DNA from 3 places in the Streptomyces sp. NPDC048415 genome. Region 3 is predicted to be linked to each of the others. Evidence: predicted binding sites of a transcription regulator. Region 3 holds the regulator's gene; each other region holds the start of a gene.
What was found. The regulator HrcA, encoded in region 3, represses chaperone genes, less so after heat shock. The targets are predictions, from matches to a motif close to TTNGCACTCNGNNNNNCNGAGTGCNAA.

Region 1 (4,267 bases), on a different contig from region 3:
GTTGATCCGTGATCTCGTACGCGGAGGCGTACGGCGTCGGGCGCAGCTCGTCCGCCGTGATGTACGCGATGGTCTCGTCGACGAGGCCGCCGTCGAGGTCCTCGGCCACCTCCGCGACCAGATGCGCCCGGATGACGGCGCCGTCGGGTTCGTACAAGTACCGCCCCAGCGGCCGGACTCGAGGGTTCGGTAGCCCCCGTCCGCGCAGCTCGCGCGGGCCCGGCAGCAGCGTGGCCCGCACCAGCCCCGGCTCCGTGCCGAACCACAGCACGGCCTCCTTCACATCCCCGCCGTCCGAGATCCACTCGGCCTCCGCCTCGGCGGGGACGGCCTCGTGGGGAATGCCGGGGGCGATCTTGAGGGCGGCGAGCGGAGCCTTCACGGCAGCTCCGATCGCCCAGGACAGCGGCGGCGAGTACGCCTCAGGGTCGAAGACCCGGCCACGGCCGCCGCGCCGCCCCGGGTCCACGAAGACCGCGTCGTACGCCGTCGGGTCCACCTCGGTGACATCCGCCTCGCGCACCTCGATCAGGTCCGCGAGGCCCAGCGCGTCGGCGTTCGCACGCGCGAGCGTCGCCGTCAGCGGGTCCCGGTCGACGGCGAGGACGCGGATCCCGGCGCGGGCCAGCGCGATCGCGTCGCCGCCGATGCCGCAGCACAGGTCGGCGACGGAGCGGACGCCCAGCGCGCGCAGCCGCTCCGCGCGGTACGCCGCCACGCTCGTCCGCGTCGACTGCTCGACCCCGTTCGGGGTGAAGAACATCCGCTCCGCGTCCTCGGCGCCGAACTTCGCCGCCGCCCGCTGCCGCAGCCGCGCCTGCCCGAGGGCCGCCGAGACCAGTTCGGCCGGGTGTTCGCGGCGCAGCCGGGTGGCGACGGCCAGTTCCCGCGCCGGATCGGTGCCGCGCACCTCGTCGAGCAGGGCGAGGCCCTCGGGGGTGAGGAGGGAGGCGAAGGAGACGTCGTTCACCGGGCCATTGTGGGCCAGTCGGTGGACGGTGCGCTTCCGACGGCGGTGTCGGAGCCTCGAGCGGGACATGACCTGGGAGTATCCGGCGCCATGCGACCAGTACGACAAAAGTATAAAAATGGTTCAAAAGGCGCCGGTGTCGGCGCACGAGCGCACGGCGCCGGCCTCCGTGGGGGAGTCGCCGCGCTCGCCCTCGCCGCCCTCGTCTCCGGCTGTGCCGACGCCGGCTCGCAGGGCGTGGCGCCGGCCCACGGTCAGCAGGCGAAGCTGCACGCGCCCCCCGCCCGCGCCCTGGACTCGTACGCCACCCGGCTCGGCCTCGCGCAGGCCCGGCGCGTCGCCGCGGCCAAGCGCTGGGGGCTGACCGAGGCCCCCCTGACACCCCCGGCGCCGCCTGCGAAGAAGCCGTTGATCACCGCGCGCGCCGGCTTCGAGGTGGACGATCAGGAAGAGCTGGGGCTGCCGCCCGTCTTCACCACCATCCCCACCAAGGACAAGGTCGTCTTCCTCACCATCGACGACGGTGAGGAGAAGGACCCGAAGTTCCTGCGGATGATGAGCGACCTGAAGATCCCGTACAGCGCCTTCCTCAGCGACTACCTGATCAGCGACAACTACGGGTACTTCCGCAAGATGCGCGACCGGGGCGTCACCCTCAACAACCACACGCTGCACCACCCCTACCTGCCCGGACTGTCGTACCAGGAGCAGAAGCACGAGATCTGCGGCATGCAGAACGTGATGAGGAGGCAGTTCGGCAAGCGCCCGACGGTCTTCCGGCCGCCGTACGGCAACTACAACCAGGACACCCTGCGCGCCGCCAAGACCTGCGGCATCAAGTACGCCCCCATCTGGGACGAGGAAGTCTTCGTCGACCACTGGGAGTACCGCGAGTGGGACCGCGACCTGCACCCCGGCGACATCGTCCTCACCCACTTCCGGGGCCGCAACGACTGGAAGGGCACCATGCCCGACATGGTCCGCCGCTTTCTGAAGAGGGTGACGGACGAGGGGTACGCGGTGGCGCGCCTGGAGGACTACCTGTGAGGGTGCGCGCGCTGGTCGCCGGGCTGCTCGCCGTCGTGCTGCTGACCGGCTGCGCCCAGTCCGTCGACCCGATCGAGCGGCTGGGCAAGAAGGCGGCGCAGCGGGTACGGCCGCATGACTCGGCGTACCGCCGCTGGGGGCTGGCCGCCCCGCTCGCCCGCGCGCCGAGACCGCCCGCCCGGTTCACCGCGCGCACCGAGGGTCCGGGCCTGCCACCCGTCGTGGACCATGTCCGCACCCGCGACAGGGTGGTCTTCCTGACCTACGACGACGGCGCCGAGCGGGATCCCCGGTTCGTCGACATGGTCCGTGAACTGCGGCTGCCCGTCAGCATGTTCCTCACGGACAGTGTCGTCGGGCCGGGGTACGGACACTTCGCCCGACTGCGCGCGGTCGGCGCGAGCGTCCAGAACCACACTCTCGACCACGCCTCCCTGCGCGGCCTGCCGTACGCGGGCCAGCGCGCCGAGATCTGCGGCCAGCAGGACAAGCTCAAGCGGCGCTTCGGCCTCCGGCCCCGGCTGCTCCGTCCGCCGTACGGCTCCTACGACACCACCACGTTGCGCGCCGCAGCGGACTGCGGGGTCGCGGCCATCGTTCTGGGGCGACGGGTCAGCCCACGGCGCCTCCACGCGGGCGACATCCTGCTCGGCTCCGACGGCCCGAACCCCACGCGGACGACGACACGCCTGCTCCGGCGCATGCAGACCCAGGGCCTCGCACCGGCCCGCTTGGAGGACTACCTGTAGCTGTTCGGCCCGTCCGGCGTACTCGAGATCCGGCGGCGCGCCGCGCGCTTTTGGCACTCCGCTTGACCGAGTGCTAATCGCAGTCATAGTCTCAGGTCTGGCACTCCCCCCTGGAGAGTGCCAATAGCGACGGGCAGGTCCGGCACCCGCGACGACGGATCGACCTGGTCGCCACCTCAGACAGTTAACCCCGTGAGATCTCCGAAGGGGGAGGTCGGATCGTGACGACCGCCAGCTCCAAGGTTGCCATCAAGCCGCTCGAGGACCGCATTGTGGTCCAGCCGCTCGACGCCGAGCAGACCACGGCCTCTGGCCTGGTCATCCCGGACACCGCGAAGGAGAAGCCCCAGGAGGGCGTCGTCCTTGCCGTGGGCCCGGGCCGCTTCGAGGACGGTAACCGTCTTCCGCTCGACGTCACTGTCGGCGACGTCGTGCTGTACAGCAAGTACGGCGGCACCGAGGTGAAGTACAACGGCGAGGAGTACCTCGTCCTCTCGGCTCGCGACGTGCTCGCGATCATCGAGAAGTAATTCACCCAGTTTTGCAGTGAACTGCGCCCCTGGCCCCCGCGACCTTCAAAAGCCGGGCGCTGGGGGCGCAGTTCGTTTCTCCCAAAGTTTCCGAGAGGGCTGAATCGCTCCCATGGCGAAGATCCTGAAGTTCGACGAGGACGCCCGTCGCGCCCTTGAGCGCGGCGTCAACAAGCTTGCCGACACGGTGAAGGTGACGATCGGCCCCAAGGGCCGCAACGTCGTCATCGACAAGAAGTTCGGCGCACCCACCATCACCAACGACGGTGTCACCATCGCCCGCGAGGTCGAGGTCGACGACCCGTTCGAGAACCTCGGCGCCCAGCTGGTGAAGGAGGTGGCGACCAAGACCAACGACATCGCGGGTGACGGTACGACCACCGCCACCGTGCTCGCCCAGGCGCTCGTGCGCGAGGGCCTGCGCAACGTCGCCGCGGGTGCCTCCCCGGCGCTGCTGAAGAAGGGCATCGACGCGGCCGTCAAGGCCGTCTCGGACGAGCTCCTCGCCACCGCGCGCCCGATCGACGAGAAGTCCGACATCGCCGCCGTCGCCGGTCTGTCCGCCCAGGACCCGCAGGTCGGCGAGCTCATCGCCGAGGCGATGGACAAGGTCGGCAAGGACGGTGTCATCACCGTCGAGGAGTCCAACACCTTCGGTCTTGAGCTGGACTTCACCGAGGGCATGGCTTTCGACAAGGGCTACCTGTCGCCGTACTTCGTGACGGACCAGGAGCGCATGGAGGCCGTCCTGGAGGACCCGTACATCCTCATCCACCAGGGCAAGATCTCCTCGATCCAGGACCTGCTGCCCCTCCTTGAGAAGGTCATCCAGTCCAACGCCTCGAAGCCGCTGCTGATCATCGCCGAGGACGTCGAGGGCGAGGCCCTGTCGACCCTGGTCGTGAACAAGATCCGCGGCACCTTCAACGCCGTCGCGGTGAAGGCCCCCGGCTTCGGTGACCGTCGCAAGG
Region 2 (4,267 bases), on a different contig from region 3:
AACTTCGTACGGGCCACCGGGTCACCGCCGTACGCGTCCGTACGGCGGTTGGTGCCGGACCACAGGAACTGGTCGAGCAGGTAGCCGTGCGCGCCGTGCAGTTCGACACCGTCGAAGCCGACGCGCTCGGCGGCGACCGCGGCCTCGACGAACGCCGCGATGACGTCGTCCAGGTCCGCCTGGGTCATCGCCTTGCCCGCGTCGGCCGTTCCGTCCAGGCCGATCCCCGACGGGCCCACCACCGGCGCGTCCGCGAACGGCGGTTCCCCCGCCTTGCGCACCATGCCGATGTGCCACAGCTGCGGCACGATCTTCCCGCCCGCCGCGTGCACGGCGTCGGCGACCTTCGCCCAGCCCGCGAGCTGCTCCTCGCCGTGGAAGCGCGGGACACGGTCGCTCTGCCCGGCCGACTCGTGGCCGACGTACGTGCCCTCGGTGACGATCAGACCGACGCCCGCGGCGGCACGGCGGGAGTAGTAGCCGACCACGTCCTCGCCGGGGACGCCGCCCGGGGAGAACTGCCTCGTCATCGGCGCCATCACGATCCGGTTCGGGACGGTGAGGCCGTTGAGGGAGACGGGGCGGGAGAGGATCTCGGCCGCGCGGGAGGCGGAGGCGGTGGCAGTCACGTAGGGGGCTCCTCGGGGAGGTCGACCAGGCGTCGAGCAGAGAGGGTCAGGACATTCCGGGCGGTATGTGCACATGCATCAACCGTCCGTCAACGTCAACTGCCTCGCCCGCCAGGGCATTCCGCGGCCCTGAGGCCTGCTCCTGTGATCCCGGCCACGCCCCGAACGCCCGAGGGCGGCACCCCTTGAGAGAAGGGGGGCCGCCCTCGAAACGTAAGGACAGTGATCAACCAGAGGTCGATCAGAAGTCCATGTCACCGCCCGGCATGCCGCCCGGAGCGCCGCCCGCGGCGGCCTTCTCCGGCTTGTCGGCGATGACGGCCTCGGTGGTGAGGAACAGCGCGGCGATGGAGGCGGCGTTCTGCAGGGCAGAGCGGGTCACCTTCGCCGGGTCGATGATGCCTTCGGCGATCATGTCGACGTACTCACCGGTCGCGGCGTTCAGGCCGTGGCCGACGGGCAGGTTGCGCACCTTCTCGACGATGACGCCACCCTCGAGACCACCGTTGACGGCGATCTGCTTGAGCGGGGCCTCCAGGGCGAGCCGCACGGCGTTGGCGCCGGTCGCCTCGTCACCCTCGAGGTCCAGCTTCTCGAAGACGGAAGACGCCTGGATGAGCGCGACGCCACCACCGGCGACGATGCCCTCCTCGACGGCCGCCTTCGCGTTGCGAACGGCGTCCTCGATGCGGTGCTTGCGCTCCTTGAGCTCGACCTCGGTGGCGGCACCGGCCTTGATGACGGCCACGCCGCCGGCCAGCTTCGCCAGACGCTCCTGGAGCTTCTCGCGGTCGTAGTCCGAGTCCGAGTTCTCGATCTCGGCGCGGATCTGGTTGACGCGACCGGCAACCTGGTCCGCCGAGCCCGCGCCGTCGACGATCGTCGTCTCGTCCTTGGTGATGACGACCTTGCGGGCGCGGCCCAGCAGGTCCAGACCCGCGTTCTCCAGCTTGAGGCCGACCTCCTCGGAGATGACCTCGCCGCCCGTGAGGATGGCGATGTCGCCGAGCATGGCCTTGCGGCGGTCACCGAAGCCCGGGGCCTTGACGGCGACGGACCTGAAGGTGCCACGGATCTTGTTGACGACCAGGGTCGACAGGGCCTCGCCCTCGACGTCCTCGGCGATGATCAGCAGCGGCTTGCCGGACTGCATGACCTTCTCGAGGAGCGGCAGCAGGTCCTTGACGTTGCTGATCTTCGAGTTGGCGATCAGGATGTACGGGTCGTCGAGGACGGCCTCCATACGCTCCATGTCGGTGGCGAAGTACGCCGAGATGTAGCCCTTGTCGAAGCGCATACCCTCGGTGAGCTCCAGCTCCAGACCGAAGGTCTGGGACTCCTCGACGGTGATGACGCCTTCCTTGCCGACCTTGTCCATCGCCTCGGCGATGAGCTCGCCGATCTGGGTGTCGGCGGCGGAGATGGAGGCCGTCGAAGCGATCTGCTCCTTGGTCTCGACATCCTTCGCCTGCTCGAGCAGGGCACCGGAGACGGCCTCGACGGCCTTCTCGATACCGCGCTTGAGAGCCATCGGGTTGGCGCCGGCGGCTACGTTGCGAAGGCCTTCGCGGACCAGCGCCTGGGCCAGGACGGTCGCGGTCGTCGTGCCGTCACCGGCGACGTCGTCCGTCTTCTTCGCGACCTCCTTGACCAGCTCGGCGCCGATCTTCTCGTACGGGTCCTCGAGCTCGATCTCCTTGGCGATGGAAACACCATCGTTGGTGATCGTGGGGGCGCCCCACTTCTTCTCGAGGACGACGTTGCGGCCCTTGGGGCCAAGGGTGACCTTGACGGCGTCGGCGAGCTGGTTCATCCCGCGCTCGAGACCGCGCCGTGCCTCCTCGTCGAACGCGATGATCTTGGCCATGTGAAGTGGTCCTCCCGGACGGGGTGGATTGCTCCGGATCGCGCCCGCGCCCGCGACGGACGGCCTGCAAGCCCTGCGGTTCCTTGCCCCACAGGTCTGCGGACCTCACTGGCACGATCCAAGTTCTGTCACTCTCACTAGGAGAGTGCTAACGCCAATGATTAGCACTCGACACCTGCGAGTGCAAGCGCCTCTCGCCAAGTGGAGACGCACGAGGGGCCCGCGTCCCTGGTGGGATGCGGGCCCCTCGGCGTGAGTGCGTCGGTGGTCGTTCGCGCCGGGATCAGACGGCGAGCTTGACCATGTCCGCCTGTGGACCCTTCTGGCCCTGCGAGATCTCGAACTCCACTCGCTGACCCTCTTCAAGGGTGCGGTAGCCGTCCATCTGAATCGCGCTGTAGTGCACGAAGACGTCCGCACCACCGTCGACCGCGATGAAGCCGTACCCCTTCTCCGCGTTGAACCACTTGACGGTGCCCTGAGCCATGCCTAACTCCCCTATTACTGGCCCTTGCACAGATCCGCACTTCGCGGATCCGGGTCAGACCTCACCCCCCAACGATTGGGGGTGTGCGCCGGAACGCGTCGACCGCGGCTGAATGTATCTGTCCAACTGCCGTCTGCAACAGGTCAATCGGACGAGAATTCTGGGCACGGCCGATCGGGAATATACGGAGAATTCGCGAAGATTCAGGGCAAGTCGGGCCCCATAAATGCCATGAAAGGCTTAAAAAGATGGGGACTTTGGCTACTTCTTGTCTGCTGCCGGGCAAGGACTCATATGCGTCCGGCATAAAACTGGCATAGAAAGCGAAGCAGGTTCCCCAACTGTACCGTGCTCAACCAAGCAGAATTGCCCCCTCCGCTTCTCTCACGGAGGGGGCAATTCGATGAACTCTGGGTGACGAGCATTACCTTCGGTAACGGACTCACCGTGTGTGACGGTCAGCCTCCGGCGACGGCCGGGATGATCGAGACGCCCGCGCCGTTCGGCGTCGCCGTCTCCAGCCCCTGCTCGAACCGCACGTCGTCGTCATTGACGTACACATTGACGAAGCGGCGCAGCTTGCCCTGGTCGTCCAGGACGCGGGCGGCGATACCCGTGTGGTTCTTCTCCAGGTCGGAGATGACCTCGGCGAGGGTGGTGCCCTCGGCGCTCACCTCGGCCTTGCCGCCGGTGTAGGTGCGCAGGATGGTGGGGATGCGGACGTTGACGCTCATGATGCGAGGCCAGCCTCTCGGAAGGAGTCGAGGTTCGGGCGGATGGTCGCGGTGAGGCCGGTGTCCGAGGCCACCGCGTCCAGAGTCTTGAGGCCGTCGCCGGTGTTCAGCACGACGGTGGTGAGGGTCGGGTCGAGGACGCCGTTCTCGATGAGCTTCTTCGTCACGCCGACCGTCACACCGCCCGCCGTCTCGGCGAAGATGCCCTCGGTCCGCGCGAGCAGCTTGATGGCGTCGACGATCTGCTCGTCGTTCACATCCTCCACGGCACCGCCGGTGCGGCGCGCGATGTCGAGCACGTACGGCCCATCGGCCGGGTTGCCGATGGCGAGCGACTTGGCGATGGTGTTCGGCTTCTGCGGCCGTACGACGTCGTGCCCGGCCTTGTAGGCGACGGACACCGGCGAGCAGCCCTCGGCCTGCGCGCCGAAGATCTTGTAGGGCTTGTCCTCGACGAGGCCGAGCTTGATCAGCTCCTGCAGACCCTTGTCGATCTTCGTGAGCTGCGAGCCGGAGGCGATGGGCACCACGAGCTGGTCCGGGAGCTTCC
Region 3 (4,267 bases):
GCCAGCTCGCGCAGCAGCCGCTCCTGCTCGGGGTCGAGCTTGGTCGGGGTCATGACCTCGACGTGCACGATGAGGTCACCCCGGCCACCGCCCCGCAGATGCGTGACGCCACGCCCGTGCAGCGGGATCGACTGCCCGGACTGCGTGCCCGGACGGATGTCGACCTCCTCCAGACCGTCGAGCGTCTCCAGCGGCACCTTGGTGCCGAGGGTCGCCGCGGTCATCGGAATGGTGACCGTGCAGTGCAGGTCGTCGCCACGCCGCTGGAACACGGCGTGCGGCAGCTCGTGGATCTCCACGTACAGGTCACCGGCGGGGCCGCCACCGGGGCCGACCTCACCCTCGCCCGCGAGCTGGATCCGCGTGCCGTTGTCGACACCGGCCGGGATCTTCACCGTCAGGGTGCGACGGGAGCGGACCCGGCCGTCGCCCGCGCACTCCGGGCACGGGGTCGGGACGACGGTGCCGAAGCCCTGGCACTGCGGGCAGGGACGGGAGGTCATGACCTGGCCCAGGAAGGACCGGGTGACCTGCGACACCTCACCGCGACCGCGGCACATGTCACATGTCTGGGCCGACGTGCCCGGCGCCGCGCCCTCACCGTTGCAGGTGGCGCAGACGACGGCCGTGTCGACCTGGATGTCCTTCGTGGTTCCGAAGGCAGCCTCGTCCAGCTCGATCTCCAGCCGGATCATGGCGTCCTGGCCGCGCCGCGTACGCGAGCGGGGCCCGCGCTGCGACGCCGTACCGAAGAAGGCGTCCATGATGTCCGAGAAGTTTCCGAAGCCGCCCGCGCCGAAGCCGCCCGCGCCCGCGCCGCCCGACTGGGACAGCGGGTCGCCGCCGAGGTCGTAGACCTGCTTCTTCTGCGGGTCCGACAACACCTCGTAGGCGGCGTTGATCTCCTTGAAGCGCTCCTGCGTCTTCGGATCGGGATTGACGTCCGGATGCAGCTCGCGCGCGAGCCTCCGGAACGCCTTCTTGATCTCGTCCTGGGACGCGTCGCGGCGCACGCCGAGTACGGCGTAGTAGTCCGTGGCCACTTAGGACTCCGCCAGGATCTGTCCGACGTACCGTGCCACCGCTCGTACCGCTCCCATCGTTCCCGGGTAATCCATGCGCGTGGGTCCGACCACGCCGAGTTTCGCTACTGCTTCGACGCCCGAACCGTAGCCGACCGAGACCACGGACGTGGAGTTGAGTCCCTCATACGCGTTCTCGTGCCCGATTCGCACGGTCATGCTCGAATCTCCGGCCTCCCCCAGCAGCTTGAGGAGCACGACCTGCTCCTCCAGTGCTTCGAGCACCGGCCGGATAGTGAGAGGGAAGTCATGTCCGAAGCGGGTGAGATTGGCGGTGCCGCCGATCATCAGCCGCTCCTCGGTCTCCTCGACGAGCGTCTCCAGCAGGGTGGAGAGCACCGTCGAGACCGTACCCCGGTCCTCCGCCTCGAAGGCGTCGGAGAGGTCCTGCACCAGCTGCGGGACGTCCGCGAAACGGCGGCCCGCGACCCGGCTGTTGAGCCGGGCCCGCAGATCCGCGAGCGACGTCTCGCCGAACGGCGCCGGGCAGTCGATCATGCGCTGCTCGACCCGGCCGGTGTCCGTGATCAGCACGAGCATCACGCGCGCGGGGGCGAGCGACAGCAACTCCACATGCCGCACCGTCGAGCGGGTCAGCGAGGGGTACTGCACGACAGCGACCTGCCGCGTCAGCTGCGCGAGCAGCCGGACCGTCCGCCCCACGACGTCGTCGAGGTCGACGGCGCCGTCGAGGAAGTTCTGGATCGCCCGCCGCTCGGGCGCGGTCATCGGCTTGACGCCCGCGAGCTTGTCGACGAAGAGCCGGTAGCCCTTGTCGGTGGGGATGCGCCCGGCGCTGGTGTGCGGCTGGGCGATGTAGCCCTCGTCCTCCAGCACCGCCATGTCGTTGCGCACGGTCGCCGGTGAGACGCCGAGCCGGTGCCGCTCGGTGAGCGCCTTGGAACCGACCGGCTCCTCGGTGCCCACGTAGTCCTGGACGATGGCACGCAGCACCTCGAGCCTGCGTTCACTGAGCATCGCGCGCACCTCCAGAAGTCAGCGTCGTGGTCTTCATGGCCTTCGGCCTGGCACTCAGCGGGCGCGAGTGCCAGCGTCCCCCGGCCCAGTGTACGGCGGTGAGGTACGGCCCCGGCAAGGGCGGGCAGGCAGCAGCCTGCGAAGTCGTGCCGACGACGCCCTCGCCGCTAGCGTCTCCGTATGAGGGTCACTTGGGAAGAGCTGGGGTGGGAAAGACTGGCGCCCCGGGTCGGACGGCGCCGGCTTCCGGTCTGGGACTGCACGGCCGGGCTCGTGGTCGGGGAGGGCGCGGCGCTGATGATCGACGCGGGCTCGAGCCTCGCGGAGGGCGCGCGGCTGCGCTCCGAGGCGCGGCGGCTGCTCGGCGAGGACCGCAGAGTGACGCACCTCGCACTCACCCACCCCCACTTCGACCATGTCTTCGGCGCGGCGGCGTTCGCGGGCGTGGAGGTGTTCGGGGCGGTCGGCCTGGACGCGGTCCTGGCGCACGAGCGCGAGGAGCTGCGTGCGGACGCCGTACGCAACGGTCTCGACCAGGACGCGGCGGCCGAGGCGGCTGATCTCCTGGTCCTTCCCCGCCACTCCGTGTCCGGCGAGTGGACGCTCGACCTGGGCGGCGGCGTACAGGTCCTGCTGGCGAACGTCGGCCCCGGCCACACGGGCCATGACCTGGTGGTCCTGGTCCCCGGCCCGCCCGGCTCACCGGAGACCGTCTTCTGCGGCGACCTGGTGGAGGAGTCCGGCGAACCTCAGGCGGGCCCCGACGCGATCCCCTCGCACTGGCCGGCTGCCCTGGACCGGCTGCTCGACCTGGGCGGTCAGGACGCGGTGTACGTGCCCGGTCACGGGGCGGCGGTGAACGCGGCGTTCGTCCGCGCCCAGCGGGACGCGCTGGCGGCTCGCTTCGGGGTGGCGTAGAAGGTCGTACGGTCTGGCGACGGCACGGGGCGGAAGATCGTACGGCGTGTCAGAGGAGGTCGCGGGACACGGCGGCCGGACTTCTCCTATCGTCATCCGAATGCGCCAGTACTCGCCGGATCTGACCCCGCCGTGGAAGAAGCCCAAGGCCGTGCCGGAGGTGCCCGCGGACCCCGGTCTGGTGGTCGAGGAGCCCGGCACCGGCTTCTGCGGCGCGGTGATCCGCTGCGAGGCGGGCACGGTGACGCTGGAGGACCGCTTCGGCAAGCACCGGGTGTTCCCGCTGGAGCCACGCGGTTTCCTGCTGGAGGGCAAGGTGGTCACGCTGGTGCGTCCGGCCGCCGGTCCGGTACGTCCCACCCGTACGGCGTCGGGCTCGGTGGCGGTCCCCGGTGCGCGCGCCCGGGTCGCGCGGGCCGGGCGCATCTACGTGGAGGGCCGCCACGACGCCGAACTCGTCGAACGCGTCTGGGGCGACGATCTGCGCGTCGAGGGCGTCGTCGTGGAGTACTTGGAGGGCATCGACGACCTGCCCGCGATCGTCGCGGACTTCGCGCCGGGGCCGGACGCCCGCCTCGGCGTCCTGGTCGACCACCTCGTCCCCGGCACGAAGGAGTCCCGGATCGCCGCCTCGGTCACGAGCGACCACGCCCTGGTCGTCGGCCACCCGTACATCGACGTCTGGGAGGCAGTGAAACCGTCCTCCGTAGGCATCCCGGCGTGGCCCCGCGTCCCCCACGGCCAGGACTGGAAAACGGGCGTCTGCCGGTCCCTGCGCTGGCCGGAAAACACCGGCGCCGCCTGGCAGCACATCCTCTCCCGCGTCCACTCCTACAAGGACCTGGAACCGGAACTCCTGGGCCGGGTTGAGGAGCTGATCGACTTCGTCACGGCGCCGGGCTGAGGGAGATTTTCAGCCCGTCCGGCGTTTGAGGACGAGCGCGAAGCGCGACAAGGGGGGCCGGAGCCCCCCAGGTACGGGACGGGTAGGGGCGGAGGGGGCGAGAAGACCCTCAGTCCACCAGGTCCCGGACCACCGCGTCCGCGAGCAGTCGCCCCCGGAGGGTGAGAACGGCGCGGCCCGCCTCGTACGGGGCGGGGTCGAGGAGGCCGTCGGACAGGGCGCGGCGGGAGGCGGCGAGGCCGTCCGGGCGGAGCAGGGACAGGGGGCAGCCCTCCAGGAGCCGCAGCTCGAGGAGGATGCGTTCCACGCGGCGGTCCTCCTCGGAGAGGAGCTCGCGCCCGGCCCCCGGGGAACGGCCGGAGGCCAGCGCGCCCGCATACGCCCC

Region 1: groES (co-chaperone GroES) is a predicted target of HrcA. The motif match lies at 2,817-2,843, and genes of this name have one in related genera.
Region 2: groL (chaperonin GroEL) is a predicted target of HrcA. The motif match lies at 2,622-2,648, and genes of this name have one in related genera.

Annotation. Positions count from the first base shown of each region.
Region 1 covers NZ_JBEZKJ010000005.1:25,150-29,416, forward strand. The annotation lists gene AB0D27_RS05685 (methyltransferase domain-containing protein) at 1-970, opposite strand, end outside; gene AB0D27_RS05690 (polysaccharide deacetylase family protein) at 1,061-2,017, shown strand; gene AB0D27_RS05695 (polysaccharide deacetylase family protein) at 2,014-2,766, shown strand; gene groES (co-chaperone GroES) at 2,988-3,296, shown strand; gene groL (chaperonin GroEL) at 3,409-4,267, shown strand, end outside.
Region 2 covers NZ_JBEZKJ010000129.1:10,754-15,020, forward strand. The annotation lists gene AB0D27_RS41300 (NADH:flavin oxidoreductase) at 1-629, opposite strand, end outside; gene groL (chaperonin GroEL) at 871-2,496, opposite strand; gene AB0D27_RS41310 (cold-shock protein) at 2,780-2,983, opposite strand; gene AB0D27_RS41315 (MoaD/ThiS family protein) at 3,442-3,717, opposite strand; gene thrC (threonine synthase) at 3,714-4,267, opposite strand, start outside.
Region 3 covers NZ_JBEZKJ010000021.1:69,213-73,479, reverse strand. The annotation lists gene dnaJ (molecular chaperone DnaJ) at 1-1,043, opposite strand, end outside; gene hrcA (heat-inducible transcriptional repressor HrcA) at 1,044-2,060, opposite strand; gene AB0D27_RS16665 (MBL fold metallo-hydrolase) at 2,241-2,978, shown strand; gene AB0D27_RS16660 (DUF3097 domain-containing protein) at 3,079-3,882, shown strand; gene hemW (radical SAM family heme chaperone HemW) at 3,992-4,267, opposite strand, start outside.